DNA from 4 places in the Bradyrhizobium sp. A5 genome. Region 4 is predicted to be linked to each of the others. Evidence: predicted binding sites of a transcription regulator. Region 4 holds the regulator's gene; each other region holds the start of a gene.
The links. Region 4 encodes LexA, which represses DNA repair genes until DNA is damaged. Its sites were predicted from a motif close to TGTTCNNNNTGTGTTCNG; they were not measured.
Positions count from the first base shown of each region.

Region 1: the regulator LexA is predicted to act here: its motif matches at 5,053-5,070, upstream of WHZ77_RS16300 (single-stranded DNA-binding protein).
Region 2: the regulator LexA is predicted to act here: its motif matches at 2,683-2,700, upstream of WHZ77_RS31550 (helicase-related protein).
Region 3: the regulator LexA is predicted to act here: its motif matches at 3,843-3,860, upstream of WHZ77_RS23255 (ImuA family protein).

Region 1 covers NZ_CP148990.1:3,405,492-3,413,105, reverse strand. The annotation lists gene WHZ77_RS16310 (potassium transporter Kup) at 1-1,236, shown strand, start outside; gene gyrA (DNA gyrase subunit A) at 1,293-4,040, opposite strand; gene WHZ77_RS16300 (single-stranded DNA-binding protein) at 4,400-4,897, opposite strand; gene WHZ77_RS16295 (outer membrane protein) at 5,359-6,108, shown strand; gene WHZ77_RS16290 (outer membrane protein) at 6,346-7,035, shown strand; gene WHZ77_RS16285 (outer membrane protein) at 7,283-7,614, shown strand, end outside.
Region 2 covers NZ_CP148990.1:6,666,075-6,673,688, reverse strand. The annotation lists gene WHZ77_RS31565 (DUF262 domain-containing protein) at 1-315, opposite strand, end outside; gene rpmB (50S ribosomal protein L28) at 550-861, opposite strand; gene WHZ77_RS31555 (DUF3108 domain-containing protein) at 1,387-2,250, shown strand; gene WHZ77_RS31550 (helicase-related protein) at 2,983-6,351, shown strand; gene WHZ77_RS31545 (S4 domain-containing protein) at 6,401-6,643, shown strand; gene fdxA (ferredoxin FdxA) at 6,776-7,114, shown strand; gene WHZ77_RS31535 (CarD family transcriptional regulator) at 7,463-7,614, shown strand, end outside.
Region 3 covers NZ_CP148990.1:4,854,858-4,862,471, reverse strand. The annotation lists gene WHZ77_RS23270 (inorganic phosphate transporter) at 1-988, opposite strand, end outside; gene WHZ77_RS23265 (UdgX family uracil-DNA binding protein) at 1,086-2,528, opposite strand; gene WHZ77_RS23260 (putative DNA modification/repair radical SAM protein) at 2,528-3,763, opposite strand; gene WHZ77_RS23255 (ImuA family protein) at 3,925-4,716, shown strand; gene WHZ77_RS23250 (DNA polymerase Y family protein) at 4,610-6,196, shown strand; gene WHZ77_RS23245 (error-prone DNA polymerase) at 6,193-7,614, shown strand, end outside.
Region 4 covers NZ_CP148990.1:3,289,157-3,296,770, reverse strand. The annotation lists gene WHZ77_RS15765 (hypothetical protein) at 1-156, shown strand, start outside; gene glp (gephyrin-like molybdotransferase Glp) at 414-1,625, shown strand; gene lexA (transcriptional repressor LexA) at 1,802-2,503, shown strand; gene WHZ77_RS15750 (hypothetical protein) at 2,549-2,896, shown strand; gene WHZ77_RS15745 (hypothetical protein) at 3,085-3,513, shown strand; gene WHZ77_RS15740 (GAF domain-containing protein) at 3,752-4,687, shown strand; gene WHZ77_RS15735 (ComEC/Rec2 family competence protein) at 4,697-6,829, opposite strand; gene WHZ77_RS15730 (DUF2171 domain-containing protein) at 6,925-7,158, opposite strand; gene WHZ77_RS15725 (SgcJ/EcaC family oxidoreductase) at 7,341-7,614, opposite strand, start outside.

The DNA of each region.
Region 1 (7,614 bases), 120 kb from region 4:
TCCTTCGCCATCCTCGGCGCGGCGTTTCTGGCGGTGACCGGCGGCGAGGCCATGTATGCCGACATGGGGCATTTCGGCCGCTTCCCGATCCGGCTCGCCTGGTTCGCAATCTGCCTGCCGGCGCTGGTGCTGAACTATTTCGGGCAGGCCGCGCTGCTGATCACCGATCCGACCATGATCGAGAATCCGTTCTTCCAGCTCTGCCCCGACGCCCTGCACTATCCGCTGGTCGCCTTTTCCGCGGTCGCGACCGTGATCGCCTCGCAGGCGATCATTTCCGGCGTGTTCTCGCTGACCCAGCAGTCGATCCAGCTCGGCTTCCTGCCGCGCATGCAGATCCGCCACACCCAGAGCGACGCCATCGGCCAGATCTACGTGCCGCTGGTGAACTGGTTGCTCGCCGCCGCAACACTTGGTGCGGTGCTGAGCTTCGGCACCTCGGACGCGCTCGCCGGCGCCTACGGCATCGCTGTGTCGCTGCTGATGGCGATCACCACGCTGCTGGCCGCGCTGCTCGCGATCCAGTGGGGTTTTTCGCCCTGGCTCGTCGTCGCCGTGAACGGATTCTTCTTCGTGATCGACATGATCTTCTTCTCGGCCAACTCGATCAAGCTGTTCGAGGGCGGCTGGTTTCCGCTGCTGCTCGCCGCGCTCGTCGCCTTCCTGATGTTGACCTGGCGGGCCGGCGTGAAGCTGGTCGAGGCCGCGCGGGCGCGGCTGCGCCAGCCCGAGGAGGATTTGATCGAGACCGCGGTCAACAAGTGCAGCGCAAGGCTGCCCGGGACCGCCGTGTTCCTGGCCTCCGCGCCGCGCGGCGTGCCGCTGACCCTGACGCAGTTCGTCAAGCACAACCGCGTGCTGCACGAACGCATCGTCCTCGTCACCGTCCTGATCGAGGATGCTCCTCACATTGCCGACGAGGAGCGCGCCGAGGTGATCGAGATCATCACCGGCATCACCCGCGTGATCCTGCATTACGGCTTCATGCAGAACCCGACGATCTATGACGGGCTCAAGCTCACCTGCCGCCAGGGCAAGCTGCCCGGCCTCGACCTCTCCGACGTCACCTACTATGTCGGCCGCGAGACCATCATCCCGCGCGAGGACGTCCCGGGCATGTGGGTCTGGCGCGAAGGCGTGTTCGCATTCCTCCAGCGCAACGCCGAACGCTCCGCGGCGTTCTTCGGCGTGCCGACCAAGCAGGTGGTGGAGTTCGGGACGGAGCTGGAGATTTAGGGAAATTCGTAGCCCGGATTTCGCTTCGCGCCTTGCGGGCTGCGAGGGGTGAATGATCACTCCCCGCTCGTCTCCCCATTGGCGCCGTTCCCGCTCTCAGCCTCTTCGGTGATGTGCTCGACCGACACCACATGCTCGTCCTCGGCGGTGTCGAACACGATCACGCCCTGGGTCGAGCGGCCGGCGACGCGGATGCCTTCGACCGGGCAGCGGATCAGCTGGCCTTTGTCGGTGACCAGCATGATTTGATCGGCATCCTCCACGGGGAAGGATGCAACGAGGTTGCCGTTGCGGTTGTTGACGCTCATGGCGACGATGCCTTTGCCGCCGCGGCCCGTGGTGCGGTACTCGTAGGACGAGGTCCGCTTGCCGTAGCCGTTGACGGAGACGGTGAGCACGACCTGCTCGGCCGCCGACATCTCGATGTAGCGCTCCTGCGGAAGCTGGAAGCTGCCGGAGGTCGTCTCTTCGGCCTCGGCATCCACCGCAGCCTCGTCGGCCACGGCTTCGCCGGCGACCGCACGGCGCATCTTCAAATAGGCAGAGCGTTCGTCCGAGGTGGTTTCGACGTGGCGCAGGATCGCGAGCGAGATCACCTTGTCGCCCTCGGCAAGCGCGATGCCGCGCACACCCATCGAGGTGCGCCCGGTGAACACACGAACGTCGGTGACGGGGAAGCGGATGCACTGGCCGCCGGCGCCGGTGAGCAGCACGTCGTCGTGCTCGGTGCAGATCTGAACGTCGACGATCGCTTCGTTCTCGTCGAGCTTCATGGCGATGATGCCGGAGCGGCGGACGTCGACGAAGTCGGACAGCTTGTTGCGCCGGACGTTGCCGCCGGTGGTCGCGAACATCACGTCGAGGTTGCCCCAGGTCGATTCATCCTCGGGCAGCGGCATGATGGTGGTGATGCGCTCGCCCTGCTCCAACGGCAGGATGTTGATCAGCGCCTTGCCGCGCGCGTTCGGCGCGGCCATCGGCAGCCGCCAGACCTTTTCCTTGTAGACCTGGCCGCGCGACGAGAAGAACAGCACCGGCGTGTGCGTGGAAGCCACGAACAGGCGGCTGACGAAATCCTCGTCGCGGGTCTGCATGCCGGCGCGGCCCTTGCCGCCGCGGCGCTGGGCCCGGTAGGCCGACAGCGGGACGCGCTTGACGTAGCCGGCGTGGGAGACGGTGACGACCATGTCCTCGCGCTGGATCAGGTCCTCGTCCTCGACCTCGCCTTCCTGCTCGATGATGACAGTGCGGCGCGGCGTGGCGAACTCGGCCTTCACCTCGGCAAGCTCGGTCTTGATGATTTCAAGCACGCGCTCGCGCGAGCGCAGAATGTCGAGATAGTCGGCGATCTCGCCGGCGAGCTTGTCGAGCTCGTCGCGGATTTCGTCGCGGCCGAGTGCGGTGAGCCGCTGCAGGCGCAGGTCCAGAATGGCCCTCGCCTGTTCCATCGACAGCCGGATCGTGCCGTTTTCGCTGATACGATGGCGCGGATCGTCGATCAGCGTCAGCATGTCCTCGACGTCCCGGGCCGGCCAGTCGCGCGACATCAGGGTGTCGCGGGCGGTGGTCGGATCGGGCGAGGTCCGGATGACGCGGATCATCTCGTCGATATTGGCGACCGCGATGGCGAGACCGACCAGGATATGGGCGCGATCGCGCGCCTTGGCGAGCAGGAACTTGGTGCGACGCGTGACGACCCGCTCACGGAAGTCGACGAAGATCGCCAGCAGGTCCTTCAGATGCATGATCCGCGGACGGCCGCTGTCGAGCGCCACCATGTTGACGCCGAAGCTCGTCTGCAGCGGTGTGAACCGGTAGAGCTGGTTCAGCACCACGTCCGGCACGGCGTCGCGCTTCAATTCGATCACGACGCGATAGCCGTCGCGGTCGGATTCATCGCGCAGGTCGCCGATGCCCTCGATCTTCTTTTCCTTGACCAGCTCGGCGATGCGCTCGACCATCGTCGCCTTGTTCACCTGGTAGGGAATCTCGGTGATGATGATCGCCTCGCGCTCCTTGCGGATGGTCTCGATCGCGACCTTCCCCCGCATCATGATCGAGCCACGGCCGAGGTGATAGGCGGCGCGGATGCCCGCGCGCCCGAGAATGACGCCACCGGTCGGAAAATCCGGTCCGGGCACGATGTTGATGAGTTCGTCGACGGTGAGCGCGGGATTGTCGATCAGCGCCACGCAGGCGTCGATGACTTCGCCGAGATTGTGCGGCGGAATGTTCGTGGCCATGCCGACCGCGATGCCGCCCGCGCCGTTGACCAGGAGGTTCGGGAACTTGGCCGGAAGAACCGACGGCTCGGTCTCGTTGTTGTCGTAGTTCGGCTGGAAGTCGACGGTGTCCTTGTCGATATCGGCCAGCAGGGCCAGCGCCGACTTGGTCAGCCGCGCCTCGGTGTAACGATAGGCGGCCGGGGGATCGCCGTCGACCGAGCCGAAATTGCCCTGACCGTCGATCAGCGGCACCCGCATCGAGAAGTCCTGCGCCATGCGGACCATGGCGTCGTAGATCGACTGGTCGCCGTGCGGATGATACTTACCGATGACGTCGCCGACCACGCGGGCGGATTTGACGTACTTCTTGTCGGGCGTGTGGCCCTGCTCGTGCATCGAGTACAGGATGCGCCGGTGCACCGGCTTCAGGCCGTCGCGGGCATCGGGCAGCGCCCGCGCCACGATCACGCTCATGGCGTAGTCGAGATACGACTTCTTCATCTCCTCGAAGATGGAGACGGGTCGAATATCCGAGGGTTGCGCCGGCTGGTCGCCGGGCTTGTCGTCGTCGTCAGCCAAGGGGGAATCCGGTGAGGTTTTATCTGGGAATCATATAGCGCATCGCCCCCCTGATAACCACCCTCGCGGGGGTCAAGGGAAGCGCTTTTTCCGCTTATTTTTCCAACGACTTAAGGCCTTACAAGCAACGCCCTGGAAGAACCCGGAATCGGCATTCCCAAGCCGCCCGCACCGCCGGGCAAGTCGCGCGGCGAGCCCACCCCGTCAGCCCGTTTGCCGATCGGCGATCCAAGCTCACCTCAAACATGAAGCGGGCCCGGAAATCCCGAGCCCTTCCTGCCGATTAGTGAGATTTGCTCATACGAAACGGGAAGCGCCGCCGATCCTGCCGGCGCGTCCTCGTCTTGCGACCGCCGTTCTCAGAACGGGATGTCGTCGTCCATGTCGCTGTTGCGGCCGCCGCCACCGCCGGCGGCAACCGCACGGCGCGGCGCGCTGCTGACGGGCCCGGAGGAGCCGAAATCGCCACCCGGCTCGTCGCCGAAGCTGCCGCCTCCGCCGCCGCTCCGGCCGTCGAGCATCGTCAGGGTCGAGTTGAAGCCCTGCAGCACGACCTCGGTGGAGTACTTCTCGACGCCGGCCTGATCGGTCCATTTGCGGGTCTGGAGCGCGCCTTCGATGTAAACCTTGGCGCCTTTCTTCAGGTACTGCTCGGCGACCTTGCAGAGTCCTTCATTGAAGATCACGACGCGGTGCCACTCGGTCTTTTCCTTGCGTTCGCCGGTCGCCTTGTCGCGCCAGGTCTCGGAGGTCGCGATGCTCAAATTCGCGATCGGCCGCCCGTCCTGGGTGCGGCGGATTTCAGGATCCTTGCCGAGATTTCCAACCAGAATGACCTTGTTGACGCTTCCCGCCATGCCGCTCTCCACTCCGAATGCCACTGAATCTCAAAGGCGGGGTCCGCGCGAAACGGTCCTCTGCCACCCTGTTGAGGCGAACCCTATACGCTCGCGAGGGCGGATCAGCCCGTCACCCCTCAGGTTATCCCCATATATAGCATCGACGATGGGCTTGTTCCAGATTTGTTCTCAACTGGGTCTGTGGTGAGTAACTGCTGAATCAACTGGCAGAGTGGAACTTAAACTGGACTACGGCGACGGAACCCGATGGAACTTTTTTGGGTTCCCGGTAAGACGAAAAATCACTTAACATTCATTTACTTAGTTCCATTTCGTTCGTTCGCGACTGTGGTATTTCGGAGACGGACTCTGGCGCCAAATCGGGCTAGCTTTGCCTCGGAATTAGATCGTATGGGCATCGCGCCTGATGGTCCGCTTTGGGGAATTTTGTGAAGCGGACAAACATGGGAGAGACCGTAATGAATAAAACTTTGCTGGTTGCATTGGGTGCCGCTGCGTTGGGCTTGGCGGCTCCTGCGAATGCGGCTGATATGGCCGCGCGTCCCTACACCAAGGCGCCGATGGTCGCGCCCGCCCCGATCTACAACTGGACCGGCTTCTATGCCGGTGTGCAGGGCGGCGGCGGCTGGGGCCGTAGTGACGAGACCTTCTTCGACGCTCCGAATACGGCGATCTTCGCCGGGACCCAGAAGTATGACACCAGCGGCGGCTTCGTCGGCGGCGTGTTCGGCTACAATTGGCAGTCCGGCCCGGCCGTATTCGGCATCGAGGGCGACTACCACTGGGCTGACATCAGCGGCCGTTCTGCCGAGATCAATGCCGGCGTCGGTGACACCTACTTCACGAAGATTCGCGGCTTCGGCGACATCAAGGGCCGTCTCGGCTACTCGACTGGTCCCGCGCTCTGGTTCGTCAGCGGCGGTGCAGCGGTCGGTGACATCCAGCACCGCTACGATGGCATTCCCGGAAACGTCTTCGTCCAGAATGACTGGCGTTGGGGTTGGACGGTCGGTGCCGGCGCCGAATACATGTTCGCTCCGAACTGGTCGGCCAAGGTCGAGTACAACTACATCGATTTCGGCAAGAGCTCGATCCAGTACAGCGGGATTCCGACCGATCGTTCGGAGTGGAAGGACACCGTCCACACCATCAAGGCAGGCGTGAACTATCATTTCAACTGGGGCGGCCCGGTCGTCGCGAAGTACTGATATCCTTCTGATATCACTTGCAGATCAAAGGCCGGCCTCGCGCCGGCCTTTTTGCTGAGGGCAAGCCGCCGGATTAGTGCGTCAGTAACCATTACATTCTGCAACCGCTGTGGCTTTTGAGAGACACAACTTGCGGCTTCAATGGTGTAAGCCGACGTCAGTTGGACCAACGCGTCCGATGTCCTTCCGAACGCACGGAAGGCAGAAACAGAAACCGGGACTGGGATTAGGTTGATTATGAAGAAGGTTTTGTTGGCTTCGGCCTGTTTGTTCGCTCTCGCCGCTCCGGCTTCGGCCGCTGATCTCGCGGCCCGCCCCTACACCAAGGCACCGGTGGCTGTGGCCTCGGTCTACAACTGGACCGGCTTCTATCTCGGTATCGTCGGTGGCGGCGCCTGGGAGAACGGCTCGGGCGATCCGAAGATGAAGGGTGGCTTCGTCGGCGGCACCGCCGGCTACAACTGGCAGACCGGCAATGTCGTGTTCGGCATCGAGGCCGATGGCGCCTGGGCCGATGTCAGCGCTTCGGCGACCGGCCCCGTTGCCGTCCCCGGCTTCGGCGTTGTGACCACCACGCTCACCTCGAAGACCGATGCGATGGGCACCGTGCGCGGCCGCATCGGCTACGCCGTCAACCAGGTCCTGTTCTACGGCACCGGCGGCTACGCCTGGATCGACAACAAGCTGTCTCTGTCTGCGCTCGGCGTGACCGCGTCGGACAGCAAGTGGCACTCCGGCTGGACCGTCGGCGCCGGCGTCGAAGCGTTCTTCGCGCCGCAGTGGTCGGTCAAGGGCGAGTACCTCTATCGCAGCCTCGGCGGCGAGACCTACTTCTCGGGCGTCCTGCCCACCGGCACGCTCAACCTCCACACCGTGCAGGTCGGCGTGAACTATCACTTCGGGGGCCCGGTGGTCGCCAAGTACTGAGCGAAGTACTGATCTTCGCGCCCAACGCCATCGCGTTACGAAAGGCCGGCCTCGCGCCGGCCTTTTTGTTTTTCACGCGTACCAGTATGGGCCGGCCGCTCCCGCACGTTTTCGGCGAGATGTGGCGACTCGGTAACACAACCTTTGGCTTCAATGGTGTAAGAGAGTGACGTCAGTTGGGTCATTGGGTCCGCCGCTCTTCCGCCGTGCGGAAGGCGACAAAGAGAAACGGAACTGGGGAATCGAAATGAAGAAGATTTTGTTGGCTTCGGCCAGCCTGTTCGCACTCAGCGCGTTGGCTCCCGCATCGGCGGCCGATCTGGCGGCCCGCCCTTACACCAAGGCGCCGGTCGCGATGGCCTCGATCTACAACTGGTCCGGCTTCTATATCGGCGCCAACGCCGGTGGTGCCTCGAGCCACAATTGCTGGGACGTCAACAATATCGCCGGCGTTGCGGGTCCGGACACGGCCGAGGGCTGTCACAATGCAACCGGCGCCGTCGTCGGTGGCCAGATCGGTTATCGCTGGCAGTCCACCAACTGGGTGTTCGGCCTTGAGGCCCAGGGCGACTGGGCCAA
Region 2 (7,614 bases), 3.4 Mb from region 4:
AAATTTCCCATGAAGTATCTTGAGTGTCTCATCGACGGGGCTAATGGTTGCATCGATCGAAAATCTGTCATGCAAAAAGTCGCGTAACGCCGCAAGGCGTTGCTGCCCGTCGAGTACTTCGAGGCGATTGTCGGAAGTCACAACGAAATGAACTGGCGGTATTGACCATTCGCGAAGCACGGTGTCGATCAGCCGTCTTTTCTTCGCGATTGGCCAGACCTCTTGCCGCTGAAAATCAGGCTGGAGGTCGACGTCGCCTGCGTCAATCCGGTTAACGAGACTCCGGATGTCCGGGTCCCAAGCACTGAGCTTCATGAGCTAAGATATTCCCGCGAAAGTGGGCATTAGAAGTGAAGGCCGGTATGCCGACGCAATATTCTATGATCGCGCGCCGGTAGCAATATCGACTTGCGGATATCCAATTGGTTGTCCGTCATCCCAAAAAACAAAAACGGCCGGATCTTCCGATCCGGCCGTCATGCAAACTCTACTTGGCTAAGCCTACGCCACGCGACGCAACCTAGCCCTCGCCCAATTCAAAAAATTCGCTTAGCTCGCCTTCTTCTCCGGCGCGACCGACGGGCCGACCTTCTTCTGGATGGCGCGCTTCAGCTCGAGGGCGCGCGGCGACAGCAGGTCGGCCTTGGCCTTGAGCAAATAGGTGTCGAGGCCGCCATTGTGGTCGACGCTCTTCACCGCGTTGGTGGAGACGCGCAGGCGCACGTTGCGCTCCAGGGCTTCGCTGATGAACGTCACGTTGACGAGGTTCGGCAGGAAGCGGCGCTTGGTCTTGATGTTGGAGTGGCTGACCTTGTTCCCGACGAGGGGGCCCTTGGCCGTCAGTTCGCAGCGGCGAGACATGGCATCAATCCTTAGGTTCGAGCCCCCAACGATTTGCGGCCGCCATTCGGGGCGCCACGGGGGGCTAATTCTCTGTCCTTGCAGGGAGCGGGCGGACGTATAGGGGGGAAGGGGCGGGTAGTCAAGGATTTGGGCTGCCCTTTCGCCTCTCCCCGCGTGCGGGGAGAGGCCGGAATGCGCGCGATTAGCGCGGATTCCGGGTGAGGGGGAGTCTCCGCAAGGGAGGGGCCGGCCGAGTGAGCAACTATGACCGCCCCCGGAGAGAGTCCCCCTCACCCCGGCCCTCTCGGCGCGAGCGAAGCTCGTCGCGGCCCCGCAAGCGGGGCGAAGGGGAAGGGGGCAGCGGGAGAGGCGAAGAGCCCCGATCACCAAAACGGCAGTGTTTGCCGCACCTTACCATCACATAAAGGGCGTATTCACCATCGAGATAACAGGTGGAGTTCCGCGCCTGACATGTCCAGACGCATTGTTTGCCGAGGTTTTTGGCTTAAGTAACCTGCGTCTGCACTCCGATTGGATCGTTTCGTGCCCGCATCCTCCCGACATCTGCCCCGGCCAGCGTCTGCCGGCCGGCTGGCTGTGGCGGCCCTTTGCGGGCTCGCCGTGGCGTGGGGAGCCGCGCCCGCGGCGGCGCAGGGCAAGCTCGAGGCCCAGTATGAGGCGACGCTGGCCGGCATTCCCGTCGGCAAGGGCGTCTGGAACATCGATATCGGCGACGATGTATTCTCGGCCGCGGCCTCGGGCGGCACCTCGGGCCTGTTGAAATCGATCGCCAACGGATCCGGCAGCGGCGCCTCGCAGGGCCGGGTCGTCAACGGCGCGCTGGTCGCGACCGGCTACCAGGCCTCCACCACCACCTCGAAGAAGACCGAAGAGATCCACATCACGCTCGACAAGGGCAATGTGAAGGAGTTCGGCATCGTGCCGGAGCCGCCGGTCGATCCCGACCGCATCGTCGTCACCGAAGCGCATCGCCGCGGCGTCTGGGACCCGATGACGGCTTCGCTGGTGCGCGTATCAGGCACTGGCGATGTGCTGTCGCCGGACGCCTGCCACGGCAGCGCCGCGGTGTTCGACGGCCGCATGCGCTACGAGCTGAAGCTCGATTTCAAGCGCATGGAGGCGGTGAAGGCCGAGAAGGGCTATCACGGCCCGGTCGTGGTCTGCTCGCTGTATTTCGTGCCTGTGGCCGGCTACATCCCCGACCGCCCCGTGATCAAATATCTCGCCGCCCAGCGCAACATCGAGGTCGCCTTCGCGCCGATCGCGGGCACCCGCGTCCTGGTCCCGTTCTGGCTGAAAGTCCCGACGCCGCTGGGACCTGCGATGCTGGAAGCGACCAGCTTCATCACGTCAGCCCAGCCGCCGAAGGTCGCCAAGACGCAGTGACGTCCTTACCCTCCCCTGGAGGGGGAGGGTCGATCGCGCGTAGCGCGAGCGGGGTGGGGTGATCTCTCCTTACGAGCGGTGCCCGAGTGGAGAGATCACCCCACCCCGTCGCCCATTTCGCTGCGCTCAACGGGCGCCGACCCTCCCCCTCCAGGGGATGGTAAGAAAGCGACGCCTTTTCAACACCTTCCCTACTGTGCATGGGGTTGTTTTCGCGGAACCGAGTTTGAAGGGTGCGAATCCGGGAATCCATTTGACTCCTCCCTGATTCTGATTCGACTCCGCGCCGTCCCCAACTTAACAGTTTCCGTCATCAAATCGTCGCTTGTGCGGCAGGCCGAAACTCCATCTAGTGCTCACTAAATAGAGCCCCGCGACATGTTGCGTGAACGGAACAGGACTCTCGGGGGAGTCAGCGATTCGGCCGCGATTCGTTCTGGAGTCGTTCCGAAACTTAAGGCCAGCGGGAAAAGCGTCGCAAAGTGAGACAGTTGCGCGGGATTTTTGGAGGCGCCTCCCATTCCCGTCACCCTGAGGTGGCCGCTTCTTCAGCGGCCCTCGAAGGGCGACGGGCCCGGCTGCTGCCGCGAGGATACGATCGGCGAGATCCGGGCCGCGCATCCTTCGAGGCTCGCTTCGCGAGCACCTCAGGATGACGGATCAGGCACCAGCCCACGACGCGCCCCAAACAGCACTGACATTCGCCCCAATCGGCACTACCTAATCAGACAGATGCCCTTTTCCTCCTCCCCCTTCGGCTCCGAGCGCTCCCATTCCGATCGCGTGCCTGGCGCTGGCGTCACCGCGGTGCTCGGGCCGACCAATACCGGCAAGACCCATCTCGCCATCGAGCGGATGCTCGCGCATTCGTCCGGCCTGATCGGGCTGCCGCTGCGGCTGCTCGCGCGCGAGGTCTACAACAAGATCGTCGCGCGGGTCGGGCCCGAGGCCGTCGCGCTCGTGACCGGCGAGGAGAAGATCAAGCCGAGATCGCCGCGCTACTGGGTCTCGACCGTCGAGGCGATGCCGCGCGACCTCGATGTCTCCTTCCTCGCCGTCGACGAGATCCAGATCGCCTCCGACCTCGAACGCGGCCACGTCTTCACCGACCGCATCCTCAACCGCCGCGGCCGCGACGAGACGCTGCTGCTGGGCGCCGCCACCATGCGCCCCATCATCGAGCGGCTGCTGCCCGGCGTCTCCATGATCACCCGCCCGAGGCTGTCGCAGCTGGAATTTGCCGGCGACCGCAAGATCACCCGCCAGCCGCGCCGCACCGCCATCGTCGCCTTCTCCGCCGACGAGGTCTACGCCATCGCCGAGCTGATCAAGCGCCAGCATGGCGGCGCCGCCGTGGTGCTGGGCTCGCTGTCGCCCCGCACGCGCAATGCGCAGGTCGAGATGTTCCAGAATGGCGACGTCGACTATCTCGTCGCCACCGACGCCGTCGGCATGGGCCTCAATCTCGACGTCGACCACGTCGCTTTCGCCTCCGACCGCAAATACGACGGCTACCAGTTCCGCCGCCTGACGCCGTCCGAATTCGCGCAGATCGCCGGCCGCGCCGGCCGAGCCACGCGCAACGGCACCTTCGGCACCACCGGCCGCTGCGGGCCGTTCGAGCCCGAGCTCGTCAACGCGCTGCAGAACCACACCTTCGACAGCGTGAAGATGCTGCAATGGCGCAACTCGAAGCTGGATTTCTCCTCGCTCGGCGCACTCCAGGTGTCGCTGAACCAGTCGCCCGGCCATGAGGCGCTGACGCGCGCCCCGATCGCCGAGGACATGCGCGTGCTCGACCACGCCGCCCGCGACGCCGATGTGCGCGATATCGCACATGGCAAGGACGCGGTGGAACGGCTGTGGGAGGCCTGCCAGGTCCCGGATTACAGGAAACTGTCGCCCGCGGCCCACGCCGAGCTCGTCACCACGCTCTACGGCTTCCTGATGCAGAAGGGCTGCATCCCCGATTCCTGGTTCGCGGCCCAGGTCGACCAGGCCGACCGCGTCGACGGCGACATCGACACGCTGTCGGCCCGGATCGCGCAGATTCGCACCTGGACCTTCGTCGCCAACCGCCCGGACTGGCTGAGAGACCCCGAACGCTGGCAGGGAATCGCCCGCGAGGTCGAAAATAAATTATCGGATGCGCTCCATGAACGCTTGACTGAGCGTTTCGTTGATCGCCGGACCAGTGTATTGATGCGCCGCCTGCGGGAGAACACGAGCTTGAATACGGAAATCGGCAAGACCGGCGAAGTCATCGTCGAAGGCCATGTCATCGGCCGCCTCGATGGCTTCACCTTTGCACCGGATGCGGCGGAAGCCGGCTCCGATGCGAAAGCCTTGCAGGCTGCCGCGCAAGCGGTGCTCGCCGGCGAGATCAACGCGCGGGCCGAAAAACTGGGCGGCGCGCCCGACGAGCAGTTCGTGCTGACGTCGGAAGGCACCATCCGCTGGACCGGCGACGCCGTGGCGCGACTGTCTGCCGCAGAGGACGCGCTGGCGCCGCGCATCCGCATCATCTCCGACGAGCGTCTCAGCGGCCCGCCGCGCGAGAAGGTGCAGGCGCGGCTCGAGCTCTGGCTCAAGACCCATATCGAGAAGCTGCTCGGGCCGATGTTCGAGCTCTCCAGGGCCGAGGACGTCACCGGCATTGCCCGCGGCATCGCCTATCAGCTGGTCGAGGCGCTCGGCGTGCTCGAGCGTCCCAAGATCGCGAGCGAGCTGAAGGATCTCGACCAGTCCTCGCGCGCGACCTTGCGCAAATACGGCGTCCGCTTCGGCGCCTATCACATCTATTTCCCCGGGCTTTTGAAGCCGGCCGCCCGTGCGCTCGCCGCGCTGCTGTGGGCGCTGAAGCAGGACAATGTCGATCTGTCCTCGCTGTCGGGCGCGCAGCATCTGGCCTCTTCGGGCCGCACCTCGTTCCCGGTCGACAAGCAGCTGCCGCGCGATGCCTATCGCGTGCTCGGCTACAAGCAGGCCGGCGAGCGCGCCGTCCGCGTCGATATCCTGGAGCGCCTGGCCGATTTGATCCGCCCGGCTCTGGCCTGGCGCGAGAATTCGCCCGGCGAAAAGCCCGCCGGCACGTTCGACGGCCGCAGCTTCATCGTGACGCAGGCGATGACCTCGCTCACCGGCTCGGCCGGCGAGGATTTCGCCTCGGTGCTGCGCGCGCTCGGCTATCGCATGGAGAAGCGAGCTCCGCTGCCGCCGAAGCCTGTCGCTGCCGTTGCGGAGACGACGGCCGCCGAGGCTGAAGTCGTCGCGACCGAAACTCCGGTCGAAGAGGCGGCAGCGCCCGCGGACACCCCAGTCGAAGCCGCCGCCGAGCCTGTGACCGTCGAAGACGCGCCCGGCATGGAGCAGCACGACGAGCCCGCCCCCGAAGAGCCGGCGCTCGAAGCGTCCCCCGAGGCACCCGTCACGCCCGAAGACGCCCCCGGCATCGCGCCGCCTGCGGAAGAGGCTGCTGAGGCTGCTCCCGCCGAGGCTGCTCCGGCCGAGCCGGAAGCCGCCGCATCGGCCGATGCCGCCGCGCCTGCGGAAGCCGCAGCCACACCTGCCGAGCCTGAACTCATCGAAGTCTGGCGTCCTGCCGGCCGTCACGAGGACCGCAAGCCGCGCCACGAGCGTCATCGTCACCAGCGCCATCACAATCAGCGTCCGCAGGCGGGCGCCGAAGCAGGCGCCGCGCCCGCCGAGGGTGCTGCCGGCGAAGCTGCCGAAGGCGCCAAGCCGGGCGAGCGTCATCGTCATGGCGGCGGTCGCCGGGATTTCCGCAAGCCACGCGAGGGCGGTGCTGAAGGCGCGCCGCGTCAGGAAGGGCGCGAAGACAAGAACCGCCGCTTCGAAGGCAAGGATCGCGACAAGAACAAGGGCAAGTTCGGCGGCGATCGCAACAAGGGCAAGCCCGGTGGCGACCGCGACAACCGCGGCCGCGACCGCGACAAGGGTCGCGATCGTCAGGGTGGTCCCTCGCTGCGCCCCTACGCCTCGAGCGCGAACCCGCGCGAGCGCGATCGTCCGGTCGATCCGAACTCGCCCTTCGCAAAACTCGCTGCGCTGAAGGAGCAGCTCGCGGGGCGCAAGGAGTAGCCCCACGAGCGAGCGGCAGCGCCTCGACAAATGGCTATGGCATGCGCGGGTGGTGAAGGCGCGCACCTCCGCGGCTGAGCTCGTCGAAAAAGGCCGCGTCCGCATCAACGGCGCGCGCGAGACATCGCCGGGGCACCCGATCAAGACCGGCGACGTGCTCACCATCGCGCTGGACCGCACCGTGCGGGTGTTGAAAGTCACTGCCTTCAACGAGCGCCGCGGCGATGCCGCCTCGGCCCGCGCGCTCTACGAGGAGCTCACTGACGGCAATCCGGATTCTCGACGCAATTAATTGCGCCTTGAATTCATTTCTTGGTCCGTCAAACACACAAAGCCGTCATGATCGGCCGTTCCCGACCTTGCAGCGCCGGGCCATCCGCGCTACGCAAGCCGCGACTTCTAAAAGAGCTTTTCGGAGCGTTGGATGACTTACGTCGTCACTGAAAACTGCATCAAGTGCAAGTACACCGACTGCGTCGAGGTCTGCCCGGTCGATTGTTTCTACGAGGGCGACAACATGCTCGTCATCCATCCTGACGAGTGCATCGACTGCGGCGTGTGCGAGCCGGAATGCCCCGCCGACGCCATCAAGCCGGATACGGAACCGGGCCTGGAAAAGTGGCTGTCGGTCAACGCCGACTACGCCAAGAGCTGGCCGAACATCACCCAGAAGAAAGAATCACCCGCCGACGCGAAGGAATTCGACGGGATGGAAGGCAAGTTCGAGAAATATTTCTCCCCGAACCCCGGCTCCGGAGACTAATTCGGGCTCAAACTTAACCCTAATACCTTCGTGAACGCTGAAAACCAGCCCTGAAGACCCCTAAATCATTGATTTTTGCGGGAAATGTGCTATATTGGGCACATTAAGCTGAACCCCCGTCAGCCCAGTTGGCCCCGTTGGGTTCCCGTGAAACCAAATGTCGAACAGGGGCGTGGCAGTTTCCGCGCGCAGGCTGTGTCACAGAAAACGCGTAAAAAGAGTACTTCAGCGAGGGCTTCCCATAAGGAGGCCAAAAAAGTCGCCGCGGCCAGCCGTAGCGCATCCAAGGGTCGGGCCGCTGCCAAGGCGCCGCCGGCTGCAAAGTCCTCGAAGAACAAAAGAAGCGCAATGCCTAACAAGACTGCCAAACCGGCCGCGAAAGCGACCGTTGCAAAGCCTGCTGCCAAGCCCGCTGCCGTCAAGGCTCCCGCTGCCAAGCCCGTTGCTCCGAAGGCCCCTGTTGCTGCCGCCCCTGCCAAGGCCCCCGTTGCTGCTGCCAA
Region 3 (7,614 bases), 1.6 Mb from region 4:
CGATGATGCTGTGGCCGGCGCCCTTGGCCGCGATCACCTTGGCGGCGGCTTCCGAGGTCTTCTGGAACTGGGCGACCTGGGAGTCGGGCAGCGCGCGGTTGAGCGCGTAGGCGGTCGGCACGGTGCCGATCAGGATCAGCATGATCAGGCCCATGCCCTTCTGGCCGTCATTGGAGCCGTGGGCAAAGCTGACCCCGGTGCAGGTCGCGATCAGCAGGCCACGGATCCACAGCGGCGGCGCCTTGTTGCCTTCGGGGGCCGCATACAGGGCCGGGTTGCGCACGACGAACTTGAGCAGCAACAGCAGCGCGGCTGCGCAGACGAAGCCGAACAGCGGCGACAGCAGGAGCGCGTAGCCGATTTCGGTGGCCTTGCTCCAGTCGACGCCCGAGGTGCCGTCACGGCCGCGCATCACGGCGTTGGCAATGCCGACGCCGATGATCGAGCCGATCAGCGTGTGCGAGGAGGAGGCTGGCAGGCCGAAATACCAGGTGCCGAGATTCCACAGGATCGCGGCGATCAGCAGCGCGAACACCATCGCGAAGCCGGCGCTGGAGCCGACCTGGAGGATCAGCTCGACCGGCAGCAGCGAGACGATGCCGAAGGCGACAGCGCCGGAGGACAGCAGCACGCCGAGGAAATTGAAGAAGCCCGACCACATCACCGCGACTTCGGCCGGCAGCGAATGGGTGTAGATCACGGTCGCGACCGCATTGGCGGTGTCGTGGAAGCCGTTGACGAACTCGAAGCCGAGAGCGATCAGGAGCGCGACGAACAGCAGGATGTAGGGCAGGTAGGTCGTAACCTTTGCGCCGGTCGCGGTGACGTCGACATAGATGCTGTAGGCGACGAACAGCAGGCCCGCGGCGAGGATGCCGAAGAACAGGATCATCGTCAGCGGGTTGAAACCCTTGTCGAGATTGGGCCGGGAAGCCGGCTGGACAGGCGTCGGATCGCCTACCGCACGGTCGAATGCAACATCTGTCATTTTTGGACGCCCTTTGGCTTTTTTGAAGGGCTATTGTCCGCGATGGATTTGAAGGCTGGATGACAGCTGCGTCGTATCGTCGCTTTCTCACCGGTATTTATGCGGCGCGTGCGGCCTTCTTCTGCAAGCCGGCCGCGATCTTCAGATCTTCGACAAAGCGCTGATATTCCAGCGCCTTCGCTTCCGGATCAGGCAGCCGCAGCAGATAAGACGGATGCACCGTCACCAGTGCCTTGCGGCCGTCGGGAAGATCGATCAGTCGGCCGCGGGTCTTGCCGATCGGGGTGATCTTGCCGAATACGCTTTGCGCGGCGGTGGCGCCCATCGCAACGACGAGATCAGGTTGAACGACCGCCAGCTCCCGCTCATACCATTGCCGGCACGCCTTGATCTCTGGCGTCGCCGGCTTCTGGTGCAGGCGGATCTTTCCACGCGGCACGAATTTGAAGTGCTTCACCGCGTTGGTGACATAAACCTTCTTGCGGTCGAGGCCGGCCTCCGCCAGCGCGCGGTCGAGCATCTGGCCGGCCGGGCCGACGAAAGGATGGCCGGCGAGGTCTTCCTTGTCGCCGGGCTGCTCGCCGACCAGCATGATGGTCGCGTCTTTCGGGCCTTCGCCGAACACGGTCTGCGTCGCGTCCTTGTAGAGCGGGCAGGCGCGGCAATGGGCGGCCTCCGCGCGGAGCGCATCGAGATCGTCGGCAGCAAGCTTGCGTGTCATCGGAGCCTCCGGTCGCTTTTGTGGCTTGTGCGGGTCGGTTGCGGCACTGGCGAGCATGGCGCCGGTCATGCGCTCGGCGTCCTCGATCAAAGGCTTAATGATTGAGGCTTCGGGCAGGTTCCTCCAATACTTTTTCGGCATCTCCGCCTGCATCGCCTTCACCTTCAACCGCGCCGGATTGAAGATGCTGGCGTAGTAACGCCGCCAGGTTTCCTCCAGCCGGTCTTCGCCAGGTGCTTCGCTCTTGCTGACGCCCGGCGTGAACGAGAGCGCGTGGCCGTCCCAATGCGCGCAGAGGTCTGGCGTCAGGATCGACCAGGGCATGTCGGCAAAGCGCTTGGCAAAGAACGGCGCGGCGAGCTCGACGATGTGGTGCTCCGGCTCGAACCAGGCGACGTAATGCGCCTGCCGTTCCCTGCCGATCTCGCGGAAGCGCACGAAGGCTTGCATCTTGTGCTCGTCACGATGGACCGCTCTCGCCATCGCAATGACCTGCGCGACGTCAGGGTCGGTCGCGACCTCGATGAGATCGTGACTGTCCTTCAATCGCCAGAGCAGGCGATAGAGGATCGCAAAACGCTGGGAATCGCGGTGCAGAACTGCTGACTGTGCGAGGTTGACGAATTTGCCTGATACGTTGAAGGTGCCGTCGTTCACCTCGAGGATCGGAGACGGTGCGGGCGGCGCGAACAACTCGGCTTCACCGCCTTGCACGGTCCAGATGACATCGGTTGGCTGCACATGATGAAGCACGAGGCTGCGTGCGGCTTTGCGCCAGCCGTGGAAATCGGTTTCGGTGTCGAGGGTGATGTACTGCATCAGAAGCCAAATCCCAGTTGCGTTGCCTTCGGCTTGAACCGCTCGATGAGCCCGGCCGCATCGAGCCGATGTGGGGCGGGCCGGTGATCGCTGAGGACGATGAACGGCAGCGCCTTGTTCCGGGGGATGTGCAGCCGCGCGAGATCGGCCGCTCGGATCGTTGTGGTGCGCCGCGTCGCGATGATGCGTTCGACCGCCTTGGTGCCGAAGCCGGGCACGCGCAGCAACTCCTCGCGGCTGGCGCGGTTGATGTCGAGCGGGAAGCGGTCGCGGTTGCGCAGCGCCCAGGCGAGCTTGGGGTCGATGTCGAGCGGCAGCATGGCGCTGTCGTCCACGATCTCCGCAACGTCGAACCCGTAGAACCGCATCAGCCAGTCGGCCTGGTAGAGCCGGTGCTCGCGCAGCAGCGGCGGCTGCACCAGAGGCAAGGCGCGGCTGGCATCGGGGATCGGGCTGAAGGCGGAATAGTAGACGCGCCTCAGCCGGTATGAGCCGTAGAGATTGGCGCTTGTGTGCAGGATGGTGTGGTCGGAGGCGCTATCTGCGCCGACGATCATCTGCGTGCTTTGGCCGGCGGGCGCGAAGCGTTGCGGCCTGGCCTTCGTCTTTGCGCTGCGGCTATCCTCGGCCTCGTCCAGTTTTAGCCGCAGCCGGCCCATGGTGCGGCGGATCGCGCGTACGTCCTTCTCCGGCGCAAATTGCTGCAGGCTCGTCTCCTCGGGCATCTCGATGTTGATGGAGAGGCGGTCGGCATATTTGCCGGCTTCCGCGATCAGCGTGTCGTCGGCCTCGGGAATGGTCTTGAGGTGGATGTAACCGCGGAAGTGATGCTCCTGGCGCAGTTTGCGCGCGACGCCGACCACCTGCTCCATCGTGTAGTCGGGGCTGCGGATGATGCCGGAGGACAGGAACAGCCCTTCGATGTAGTTGCGCCGGTAGAAGTCGAGCGTCAGCTTGACCACCTCGTCGATGGTGAAGCGGGCGCGCGGCACGTTGGAAGAGGCGCGGTTGACGCAATAGAGGCAATCGTAATTGCAGGCGTTGGTCAGCAGCACCTTGAGCAGGGAGATGCAGCGTCCGTCCGGCGCGTAGGAGTGGCAGATACCCATGCCCGGAGCGGTCGAGCCCATGCCCTTGCCGTCGCTGGAATCCCGCTTCTCGGAGCCGCTGGAGGCGCAGGACGCGTCGTATTTGGCGGCGTCCGCCAGGATCTCCAGCTTGCGTTGTACGTCCATCGTGAATCCCTTTGATTCAGCTCATGAATCAGACCGAATGCCAATTCGATTGACTCCCGGGCCGCCGTTAGCTTTATATTAGAACATATCATGAACAAATGAGCCAGCCGCAGGTTCTTATTTTTGAGAGCCTCGGCAATCACCCCTGAAGGAGCGGCGACATGAGCGGCGCACGCATCAGCGCGCTTGCGACCTTGCGCGGCCAGATCGAGCGCATCGAGACGGCGGAGGTCGTACATCAGCGCGATCGCGTCGCGCTTGGCCATCGCGAGGTCGACAGCGCGCTAAAGGGCGGGCTCGCGCGCGCGGTGATCCACGAGGTGTTTTGCGAGGGCCGGCAGGGGGCGGCCGCGACGGGTTTCGTCATGGGTCTCGCGGGGCGCGTGTCGGCGCGCCGGCCGCTGCTGTGGGTGCGGCAGGATTTTTCGGAACTGGAGACCGGTGCGCTGTCGATGAGCGGGCTCGTCGAGCTCGGCCTCGATCCGCGCCGCGTGGTGATGGTGCGCGCCGCCGATGTCGAGAGCGCGCTGCGCAGCTCGGCCGACGCGCTCGCCTGCGATGCGCTCGGGGCCGTCGTGCTCGAGCTCTGGGGCGAGACGCGGCAGTTCGATCTCGTGGCAAGCCGCAAGCTGACGCTGGCCGCGCAATCTTCCGGTGTCACCGGCTTGATGCTGCGGATGGCGGCGCAGCCGCTGCCTTCGACCGCCGAGACGCGGTGGATGCTGCGCGCGGCGCATTCGCCGCCGGGTGCGATGTGGGGTGCATGGGGCGCGCCTCGCTTCGATGCCGAGCTGTTGCGCAATCGTCATGGCCCGTGCGGCCGGTGGATCATGGAATGGAAATGTAATGAGTGCCAGTTCAGTGAACCGTCGGCGCATCCTCAGCCTGTGGCTGCCGCGCCTGCCCATCGACCGGATCCAGCGGTTTTTGCCGAGCATCGTCGCGCAGGATGAGCCGTGCATCGTCGTCATCAAGGACAACAATGCGCTGGTGATCCATGCGCTTGACGATGCCGCGTCGCGTTTGGGGCTGTATATCGGCCAGCCGCTGGCCAATGCGCGGGCGATGTGTCCGGACTTGAAAGTGTTCGACGCCGATGTCGTGGCCGACGCGAAGACGCTCAGTGACATCGCCGACTGGTGCGACCGCTTCACGCCGCTGGTGGCGCTCGATCCACCGCACGGGCTGTTCCTTGACATCACCGGCTGCGCGCATCTGTTCGGCGGCGAGGCGGCACTGTTGCAGACGCTGGTCCGTGCGCTCGGCCGGCAGGGTTTTGCCGTCAGCGCGGCGATTGCCGGCACCTCGGTTTGCGCGCGTACGCTGACGCGGCAGACCTCAGGCACCATTGTTGCCGATGGCGGGGAAGCCGCGGCGATCGACCGGTTTCCGGTGTCCGCGCTCGGTGCCGGCGAGGCCATCACCACCGGTTTGCGCCGTGCGGGCCTGAAAACCATCGGCGATGTCGCTGCGCGCGCGCCGAGCGAGATCACGGCACGGTTCGGCGCGCGGTTCTCCACGCTGCTCGCGCATGCGTTGGGGCAGGGCGATGCGCCGATCAATCCGCGAAAGCCGCTGCCCGATTACATCGTGGAGAAGCGCTTTGCCGAGCCGATCGCGACCGACACCATGATCGCGATGACGCTGTCGCGCCTTGCCGACACATTGATCGCGTCCATGGAGAAACAGGGCAAGGGCGCGCGCCGGCTGGAAGCCGCCTTCTTCCGCACCGACGGCGTGGTGCGCGCGATCATGGTCGAGACCGGGCGGCCGGTGACGAAAAGCGCGGTCATCGACCGTCTGTTCCGCGAGCGTCTCGATGCGCTCGCCGACCCGCTCGATCCCGGCTTCGGCTTCGACATGGTGCGGCTGTCGGCGAGCCGCACCGAGATCGTGGTGCAGGAGCAGCGCGATCTCGACGCCCATGTCCATGACAATGACGAGCTCGCCGCGCTGATCGACCGGATCGCCGCGCGTATCGGCGGAAAACGCGTCGTCGTGCACCTGCCGCAGGACACGCATATCCCCGAATGTGCGGTGGTGGCCGCGCCGGCGCAGCACCATCTCGCCGTCGCCATGCAGGCCGAATGGCCGGCGCGCGCCGAGAGCGAGCCGCCGCTGCGTCCCTTGCGGCTGTTCGACAGACCGGAGCCGATCAATGTGCCGTTCGCGACCGTCCCCGACGGGCCGCCGCATCAGTTCACCTGGCGCCGCGCGCTGCATGCGGTGGTGCGGGTGGAGGGACCCGAGCGCATTGCCATGGAATGGTGGCGGCAGGACGGCAGGCAGCTGACGCGGGACTATTTCCGCATCGAGGATGCCGAAGGCCTGCGTTTCTGGATTTTTCGCGATGGTCTCTATGAGGGGGAAGTGTTCGACGGCGATGGCAAGCCCGCTTCTCCCGGCTGGTATGTCCACGGTCTTTTCGCATGACTACGCCCGCTTATGCCGAGATCGGCATCACCACGAATTTCTCCTTCCTGCGCGGCGGCTCGGATCCGCGCGCCTATGTGCATCAGGCGAGCAGGCTCGAGATCCCCGCAATCGGAATCGCCGACCACAACACGCTTGCCGGCGTCGTGCGGGCCTGGAAGGAGCTCGACAATGTCGAGGTGCTGAACAAGCCGAAGCTGTTGATCGGCGCGCGCATCGTCTTCATCGACGGCACGCCCGACATCTTTGTCTATCCGCGCGACCGCGCGGCCTATGGCCAGCTCTGCCAGCTCCTCACCCGGGGCAAGCGCGGCGACGACATCACGCGGATCGAGAAGGGCGAGTGCCATCTCACCTTCGCCGACCTCCTGGATTTTTCCGAAGGCCAGCTCCTGGTCCTGACGTTGCCGCATCGCTTCGATGCGGCGCAGGCGCTGGATATTCTTGCAAAGCTGAAAGCAAGCCGCGCCGATTGCGTGTGGCTGGCGGCGAGCCTGATCTATCGTGGCGACGACCGCCGCCGTCTGGCGCGGCTCGATGATCTCGCGGCGGCAGCAAAGGTGCCGCTGCTCGCGACCAACGAGGTGCTCTATCACGATGCCGGCCGTCGTCCGCTTCAGGATGTGCTGACCTGCATCCGGGAAAAGACCACCATCGAGGCGATCGGGCGGAAGCTGGAAGCCAACGCCGAGCGCTTTTTGAAGACGCCGCGCGAAATGTCGCGGCTGTTCCGCGACTTCCCCGAGGCGATCGCGGAGACCATGCGCTTTGCCGACCGCATCGACTTCTCGCTCGACCAGCTCAAATACCAGTATCCGGACGAGCCGCTGCCGCCGGGCAAGACCGCGCAAGGGCATCTGGAGGACCTGACCTGGGCGGGTGTCGACACCTATTTTGGTGGTATCGACAACATCGACGACAAGCTTCGCGCGACCCTGAAGAAAGAGCTCGCGCTGATCGCCGAGCTGAAATACGCGCACTATTTCCTCACCGTGCACGACATCGTCCACTACGCGCGCAGTCAGAACATCCTGTGCCAGGGGCGCGGCTCGGCGGCGAATTCGGCCGTCTGCTACGTGCTCGGCGTCACCTCGGTCGACCCGACCAAGGTCGATCTCCTGTTTGAGCGTTTCATCTCCAAGGAGCGGCTGGAGCCGCCTGACATCGACGTCGATTTCGAGCATTCGCGGCGCGAGGAGGTGATGCAATACGTCTATCGCCGCTACGGCCGCCACCGCGCCGCGATCATCGCCACCGTGATCCACTACCGTCCGCGCAGCGCCATCCGCGACGTCGGCAAGGCGCTGGGCCTGACCGAGGACGTCACCGCCGCGCTCGCCGACACCGTGTGGGGAAGCTGGGGCCGTGGCCTCAACGACATGCAGGTCAGGCAGGCCGGGCTCGATCCGCAAAATCCG
Region 4 (7,614 bases):
CAGGCCTCCCTGCTGATGAAATTCGCCAGAACCACCTCGGATTCTGACCTTTCCGCAAAACTGATCAGCAAGGCCGCCGACCTGAAAGCCCAAGCCGACCCGATGCCCGACAGGGACCAGGGCGCCGCAGCGCCGGATGTCAGTCCGCGCAGGTAGCCAAGGACGTGACCGACGCTAGCCGTGGCGCTCGTCATTCTCGTGCTTGCCATGGCCAAGCTGTTGCCGGTCTGTCTCGCCTCTCGGATCATGCCGCGGCGGAGCTGACGTCTATCCTTCGTTGACGTCCCCCTTCCTCCGCAAAGCAGACGACGCAGGATAAGTCATCCTGCGCCATCGCTGTTTTGCCTCCGCGCCTGCACTCAGCTAGAACTCTCGCCGCCGATTTGCAGAACGTGCTCGCAGGAGTCTTACCCGTGGCCTTGATGCCGGTTTCCGATGCGCTTGCCTCCGTGCTGGCGGGTGCAGAGCCTCTGGCCGAGGAAGCGGTCGCCCTCGACCAGGCCTTTCACCGCGTGCTCGGGCGCGATGTCGCGGCGCGGCGGACGCAGCCGCCGCAGGCGATGTCGGCGATGGACGGCTATGCGGTGCGCGCGGCCGACGCGGCGAAGATCGATTCCCAACTGACCGTGATCGGCGAGGTCGCGGCGGGCCGGCCGTTTGCGGGAACGGTCAGCGCCGGCGAAGCGGTGCGGATCTTCACCGGGGGCGTCGTTCCTGATGGTGCCGACGCCATCGTGATCCAGGAGGATACGGTTGCCGAGGGCAAGCGCGTCACGATCAAGGAAGCCGCCGTGACCGGGCGTCATATCCGTCCCGCCGGCGTCGACTTCTCGGAAGGAGACGTGCTGTTGCGCAAGGGGGCCCGCCTCACCGAGCGCGACCTCGCGCTCGCCGCCGGCATGAATCACCCGCATTTGCCCGTCCGCCGCCGTCCGAAGGTCGCCATCCTCGCCACCGGCGACGAGCTGGTGATGCCGGGCAGCGCGCCGGGTCCCGGCCAGATCGTCTATTCCAACGGCTACGCCCTGCACGCGCTCGCCCGCAGCGAAGGCGCCGACACCATCGACCTCGGTATTGCCGCCGACACACTTGCAGCGACCACAGCCGGCATCCGGCGTGCCCGCGAGAGTGGCGCCGATATCTTGATCACGACCGGCGGCGCCTCGGTCGGCGACCATGATCTGGTCCAGCAGGCGCTGCGGGACGAAGGCGTCTCGATGGCGTTCTGGAAGATCGCGATGCGACCGGGCAAGCCGATGATGAACGGCCGGCTCGGGGCGATGCGCGTGATCGGCCTGCCCGGCAATCCCGTGTCATCCTACGTGTGCGGCTTCCTGTTCATGGTACCGCTGATTCGTGCGCTGTCGGGCCGCTCGGTGATTCATCACCGCCGCGAGCGCGCGGTGCTCGGCCGCGACGTCCGCGCCAATGACCAGCGCGAGGATTATCTGCGCGCACGCCTCGAGCTGCGTGATGACGGCACGCTCGCTGCCATTCCCGTCAATCACCAGGATTCCTCGCTGCTTTCGAATCTCGCTGCAGCACAGGCACTTCTCGTGCGCGCGCCGTTCGCGCCGATGGCCGAATCCGGCACGCCCTGCGAGGTGCTGCGACTGCCCGTCTGACCGCCTCGTTCGCATGCGTTCTGCGAACTCTGCAGCGTTCACGGTAAATTAAGCAGTTGCGGAACATGTATCGAACATATAGTGTCCGTTCATGATTTGTTTCGAGCATGTAGCGGCTTACTGCTGAATTCAGCGTCTCGGAATCGGACGACATCAACCGGGGGATTTTGGTCGAGATGTTAACGCGCAAACAATACGAGCTTCTGCGATTCATCAGCGAACGGTTGAAGGAAAGCGGCGTGCCGCCCTCCTTCGACGAGATGAAGGACGCGCTCGATCTGCGCTCGAAATCGGGCATCCATCGTCTGATCACCGCGCTCGAGGAGCGCGGCTTCATCCGCCGGCTGCCGAACCGCGCCCGCGCCATCGAGGTGATCAAGCTGCCGGAGCTTCAGGCCGCCGCCGGCAGCCGCCGCGGCTTCACGCCGAGCGTCATCGAGGGCAATCTCGGCAAGGTGCGCACCACCTCCAGCCCGCCCGCCGACGAGGGCGAACGTCCCGTCGCGGTGCCGGTCATGGGCCGGATCGCAGCCGGTACGCCGATCGAGGCGTTGCAGACCCGCAGCCACACCATCAGCGTACCGCCTGACATGCTCGGCTCGGGCGAACATTACGCGCTGGAAGTGCGCGGCGATTCCATGGTCGACGCCGGCATCCTCGACGGCGACATGGCGCTGATCCAGCGCAACGAGAGCGCCGACACCGGCGATATCGTCGTGGCATTGATCGACGACGAGGAAGCGACGCTCAAGCGCTTCCGCCGGCGTGGCGCCTCGATCGCTCTCGAGCCCGCCAATGCGGCCTATGAAGTGCGCATCCTGCCGCCCAACAGGGTGAAGATCCAGGGCAAGCTGATCGGGCTCTATCGCAAGTACTGAGCAAATGCTGAACCTGTCGCCCGACCGCCGATTTGCGAGCGCGCGTTGACGATTGGAGCGGACGATTGTCCGCTCCCGCTGGATAGTCTTTCTGGTTTCGCGCAGATTATCCGGCCCTTCTTCCGGCGCTACATCCTCGACACGCCGCACAAAGCAGCGCTGCTTTGCGGCCTCAGGGCCCGAGGGGACGTCATGCGCAAGATCATCTCAAGTATAGTCGCGGCGGCGCTGATCGCAGCATCAGCGTCGCAGGCCTTTGCCGCACAGGCACGGCGCCCGATCCGCAAGGAGACAGTGGCCAGCCAGCAAATCCGCAGTGCCCACAACGCGACCGAGCAGTCCTCGCAACCGGGCTGGCAATATTCCGGCTGGTCGGCGCCTGCTGGCCGCTGACACGCGCGGCCTTTATGCACGGAAGCAGGCTTTGGTCCGGTGCATCCGAAAAAGATAATGTGATCGCAGATTGCGGCGGCGAGCCGCAGATTTGCCTACAACCGGGCAGACGCTTGGTGCTTCCACTCTGATAGAGGCCTCCGCCTCAGAAGAGGCGCGGGCTGCTATCTCGCATGAGGAGCACCCCGATGTGTGACTACAGCCTGCATGCCGTCGCATCGCGTCCCGCGGAAGTCGGCGAGACGATCGTCTCGACAACCTTTCGCGGCACCTCGACGCGAGGCTTTGCCTCCGCAGCAGATCCGGCCGTTGCGGTCTGCCTGTTGCCGGGAACGGAGCTCGCCTTCGCCGACAATGTCCGCTACGACAATCGCTGGATCTGGACGCGCAGCGTCAACTCCCGCGTCGGCAAGTTCGGCAAGATCGATCCGCACATTCCCGACCGTCATCATGATGCGATCGAATTCCCCGACGGCAAATACGTGCTGGTGACGCAGCTCGTCGAAGGCCAGCACGCGACCGTGCTGCAACTGCCGGTGACCCAGCCACTTGGCGAAAATAAGCCGCAGTCCAACGCCGACGGCCGACCGACGGTCACCCGCCTACCGATCGGCTGACGCAGCCATCCCCGGCCTTCCAGTCGGGACACAGGATTGAAATCGCCATCGCCGGCCGAGGCCGGCGACACGGATTGGCTTGCGTCTCCAAAACCCGAAGCGGCGAAGCCAGCCCACCATTCCTCCCCGCCGCACGAAGTTTGCGCGGTCCTGCCTGAATTTTGAACGTCCGTTTCCGCAAACAAATGGCCGATGCTGTCCCGGCTGGTGTCTTGGTTCGAGGCGGCGGGCACGTTCGATGAAGACCTTCATTCGCGTCGTTGAACTCTGGGTGCCCGACCGGACGCGGATGCGGTTGGAATTCGGCGGCGGCCTCTACAGCCAAGGGTTATCCGCGTTCAAGGCCGCCAGCGAAGATCTGCGTTTCGGGTATGACGAGGGCCTTCCCGGCAAGGCCTGGGCCTGCGGCCATCCCGTGATCCTCACCAAATTCGCCAACTCCTACTTCAAGCGGACCGATCAGGCCCTCGCAGCCGGCCTCACCTGCGGCGTGGCCGTGCCGGTGTTCGCCGGCGAATTCCTGCAAGCCGTCATGGTGCTCTTCTGCGGTGACGACGAGGCACATGTCGGCGCGATCGAGCTCTGGCACAACGACGCTCAAATCTCCCACGAGATGGCGCTGGTCGACGGCTATTACGGCGCGGCGGAGATGTTCGAGTTCAACTCCCGCCACACCAAGTTTCCGCGCGGCTTCGGCCTGCCCGGCCGCACCTGGAAAGCCGGCCTGCCGCTGATCATCAAGGATTTGCACGACGCCAAGAGCTTCCTGCGCTGGGAGGACGCTGCCAAGGTCGGGATCAATCTCGGTGTCGGCGTGCCCTACCGGACCGGCGCCGATCAGACATGGGTCCTGACCTTCCTCTCGGCGCAGGCAACGCCGATCGCGCGACGCTTCGAGATCTGGGTCCCGAACGAGGCCCGCTCGGCGCTGGTGTTTCGCGCCGGCGATTGCAGTGCGCAGAACGACCTCGCCGCGCTTTATGCGGATAAATCCATCGCCAGGAGCGACGGCAGCATCGGCGGCGCCTGGGCTACCGGCATGCCCGCGCTCAACGACGCGCATGACGGCTCGATCGCGGCAGCTCAGGCCCGCACAGCTGGGCTGAGCCAGATGGTGGCCCTGCCGGTGATCGGGAACGCCCGGCTCGAAGCCGTGCTCGCCTGGTACCTGTAAGCCGCCCGCTCAGTCCTCGGCCTGCAAGTCCGCCTCGGACGGCGTCGCGTCCCGGTTGCGGGGAGCGGCCACCTGCGGCGCGAGGCTCGCGCCGAAATCAGCCTCACCGGCGGTCGCCGGCGACCACGGGCGGTCAGTGCCCCTCGCCTTCATCGCCTGAACCGCAAAACCATCCCCTCGCTGTGTCAGTGCAAGCGCGCCCTGGGCCGAAAGACGCAGCCGGTCGACCACCATCGCCGCGCAATCCGGCGGCGCGGGCCGAGCCGTCACCACCAGCGCGGCGCGGCTGCAATCGTCCGCAAGCGCATCGATGCGCAATGCCAGCGCGACCAGGCGCCCGTCGGCAAGCGGCGTCACGCAACCTGACTCGTCGCAGGACACGCCGTCGCTGAGCGAGGCGCCGCCGGCGCCGCGCGGATCGGCGTCGGCCGCCAGCCACTCCTTCAACAGAAAGCTGTCCCTGCTCGCCCGGATCAGATGCAGGTGTCCGTCCCTGCCCCGCACCGCAACGCTCTGGCCGTCACCGGCGATGAGAATGTCAGGTTGCCGAACGAATAGGCCCCAGGCGATCGCAGCCAACAGCAACAGCCCGCCCGACCAGCGCAGCGGCGTGCGCAGCAGGCCCATCACAATGATCCCGAGGCTGGCCGCGATCAGTGGCGCAATGCCGAAAGCCGGGATGCGGCCGATCGCGCCCGGCAACGCCGCCACCCAGCGCGACACCGCGATCATCCAGTCGATGCCGATCCCCATCAGCCACCAGAACACACCATCTAGTCCGAACGGCGCCGCAATTAGTCCCAGCAGTCCGGCCGGCATCACCAGCGCGATCCGCGCCGTCGCCGAATGATCGGGCGAGACGAACAGGTTCGGCATGCCGATCTGCACCAGCGCCACCAGCCCGAGCGTTGCCGCGAACGACATCTGAAAACTGGGATGAACGAGCGACTCCGGCGCCACCGCGAGCACGATCAACGCGGCCACCGCCAGCGTGCGGAAGGTGATGGCGCGCCTATCGACCATCACCGCGATCAGGACCACAGCCGTCATGAAGAACGATCGTTGCGTCGCGACCTCCGCCCCCGACAGCAGCAGGTAGAACGCGGCTGCGACGAGCGCCGCAGCCGCCGACCACTTCTTGATGGCAAAGCCGACCGCCAGTCCCGGGATCAGAGCCAGCAGTGCACGCACCGCGAAGAAGACCACGCCGGCGACGACGGCCATGTGGTAGCCGGAGATCGAAAGCACGTGACCGAGCCCCGAGATGAACATCGCATCGTTCACGGGCGTGGTGATCGCATCGCGCCGACCTGTCAGCAGCGCGGTCGCGATCGCGCGGTTGTCGCCGTCGAGCGTGGCCCGAATGCGCGCATCGATTGCATCGCGCAGCCCCTGCATGATCGCGGCATAGCGCAGCCGCAGTCCACCGGCATCAGGCGGCACGGAGGCAGCGATCGCGCCCATCACGAAGCCGGACGCACCGATGCCCTGAAAGAACATGTCGCGTGAGAAATCGTAGCTGCCCGGGCGCACCGGCGAAATCGGCGGCATCAACCGCGCCTTCAGCTGCACGAAGCTGCCGACCTCGGGGGCTGTCCCCTTGCGCACCGAGAGGCGCACGCGCTCGAGCTTGACGTCGCTGCGCTGCGCCTCCATCGCGGTGACGCGCAGCACGAAACGGTCGGTGCGCTCGCGGATGTCACGGGTCTCGACGAAGCCCGACAGCGACACCGAATAGAGCGATTTTGCCAGCACCGTGTGCGCGATGCGCGCCGTCTTCCAGGTCGCCACGGCAAAGCCGGCCGCGACCGCCGCGATCATGATCGCAGGCGCAAACAGTCGGCTTCGTCGCAGCAGAACCGCGCCAAGCGCGAGCGCGATGGCCGTCGCCGCAACGACCCAAAGCACGGGCTCATGATCGGCGGCAAAGTACAGCGCAATGCCGCCACCGAAGGCGACGGGGACCCACGGCAACAGCCGCCCGGCGCCGGCCTCCGCGCGTCCCCATCCGCGCAGCGTCTCGACGATGGCAGGCCAAAGGCCAGACCCTGCCGGCGCGAGGCCGCCAGCCGACGCAGGTCTGCCGACGGGCCAGGTCCCCGCGACACTCTGGGACCGTACTGGCCAGCCCGGCTCCGCCATTCCCTGCACCTTGCGATACGCGACGGGGCCAGAGGCTACCGGAACGTGCAGGCACGCGAATAGCGGAACGGATCAGGAACGGGCGGGCGCGAGCCCTACTTTTCCTCTTCCATCGTCACGGCGACGTCAGCCTTGGCGGACAGCCGGACCTTGTTGCCCTCGACACCGGCGACGAGGCCCTTGTCGATGAAGTGATGATGGCCCTTGTGGCTGCCCTCGCCGCTGTCCTTCTTGGTCAGCTTGATGCGGTTGCCCTCGACCTTGTCGACGGTGCCGATATGGACGCCGTCGGCGCCGATGACTTCCATATGCTCTGAGATATTGTTCATGGTGGTTCCTCTTCTGGACCCACACAACGCACGGAACGAGCTTCGGTTCGTATTCTTCTGTCATTCCGGGATGGCCCGGTGGGCCAGGCCCGGAATCCATAACCCCACGCTGTGGTTATGGATTCCGGGCTCGCGACTTCGTCGCGCCCCGGAATGACGAAACTGATGGAGTGACGCGAACGTCAGATCAGCGGCGCCTTCGCCGAGGCGTGGTGATTGACGATCTTCCAGTCGCCGTCCTCGCGGATGATGACCCAGCTCATCTTGACGACGAGATCGGGGCGTTCGCCGGCAAGATCGAACGAGATGGTCGCGCCCATGTTGATCAGGTCAGGGCCGGCCTGCGCGGCCTGCACCTCGGAAAACACCGCGCCCGGCCTGCGCCAGCGCGGCAGGCCGTTGAAATAGTCGGCGACGCCGTCCCTGCCCCTGTAGAGCTTTGGGTTGGAGCCGAAG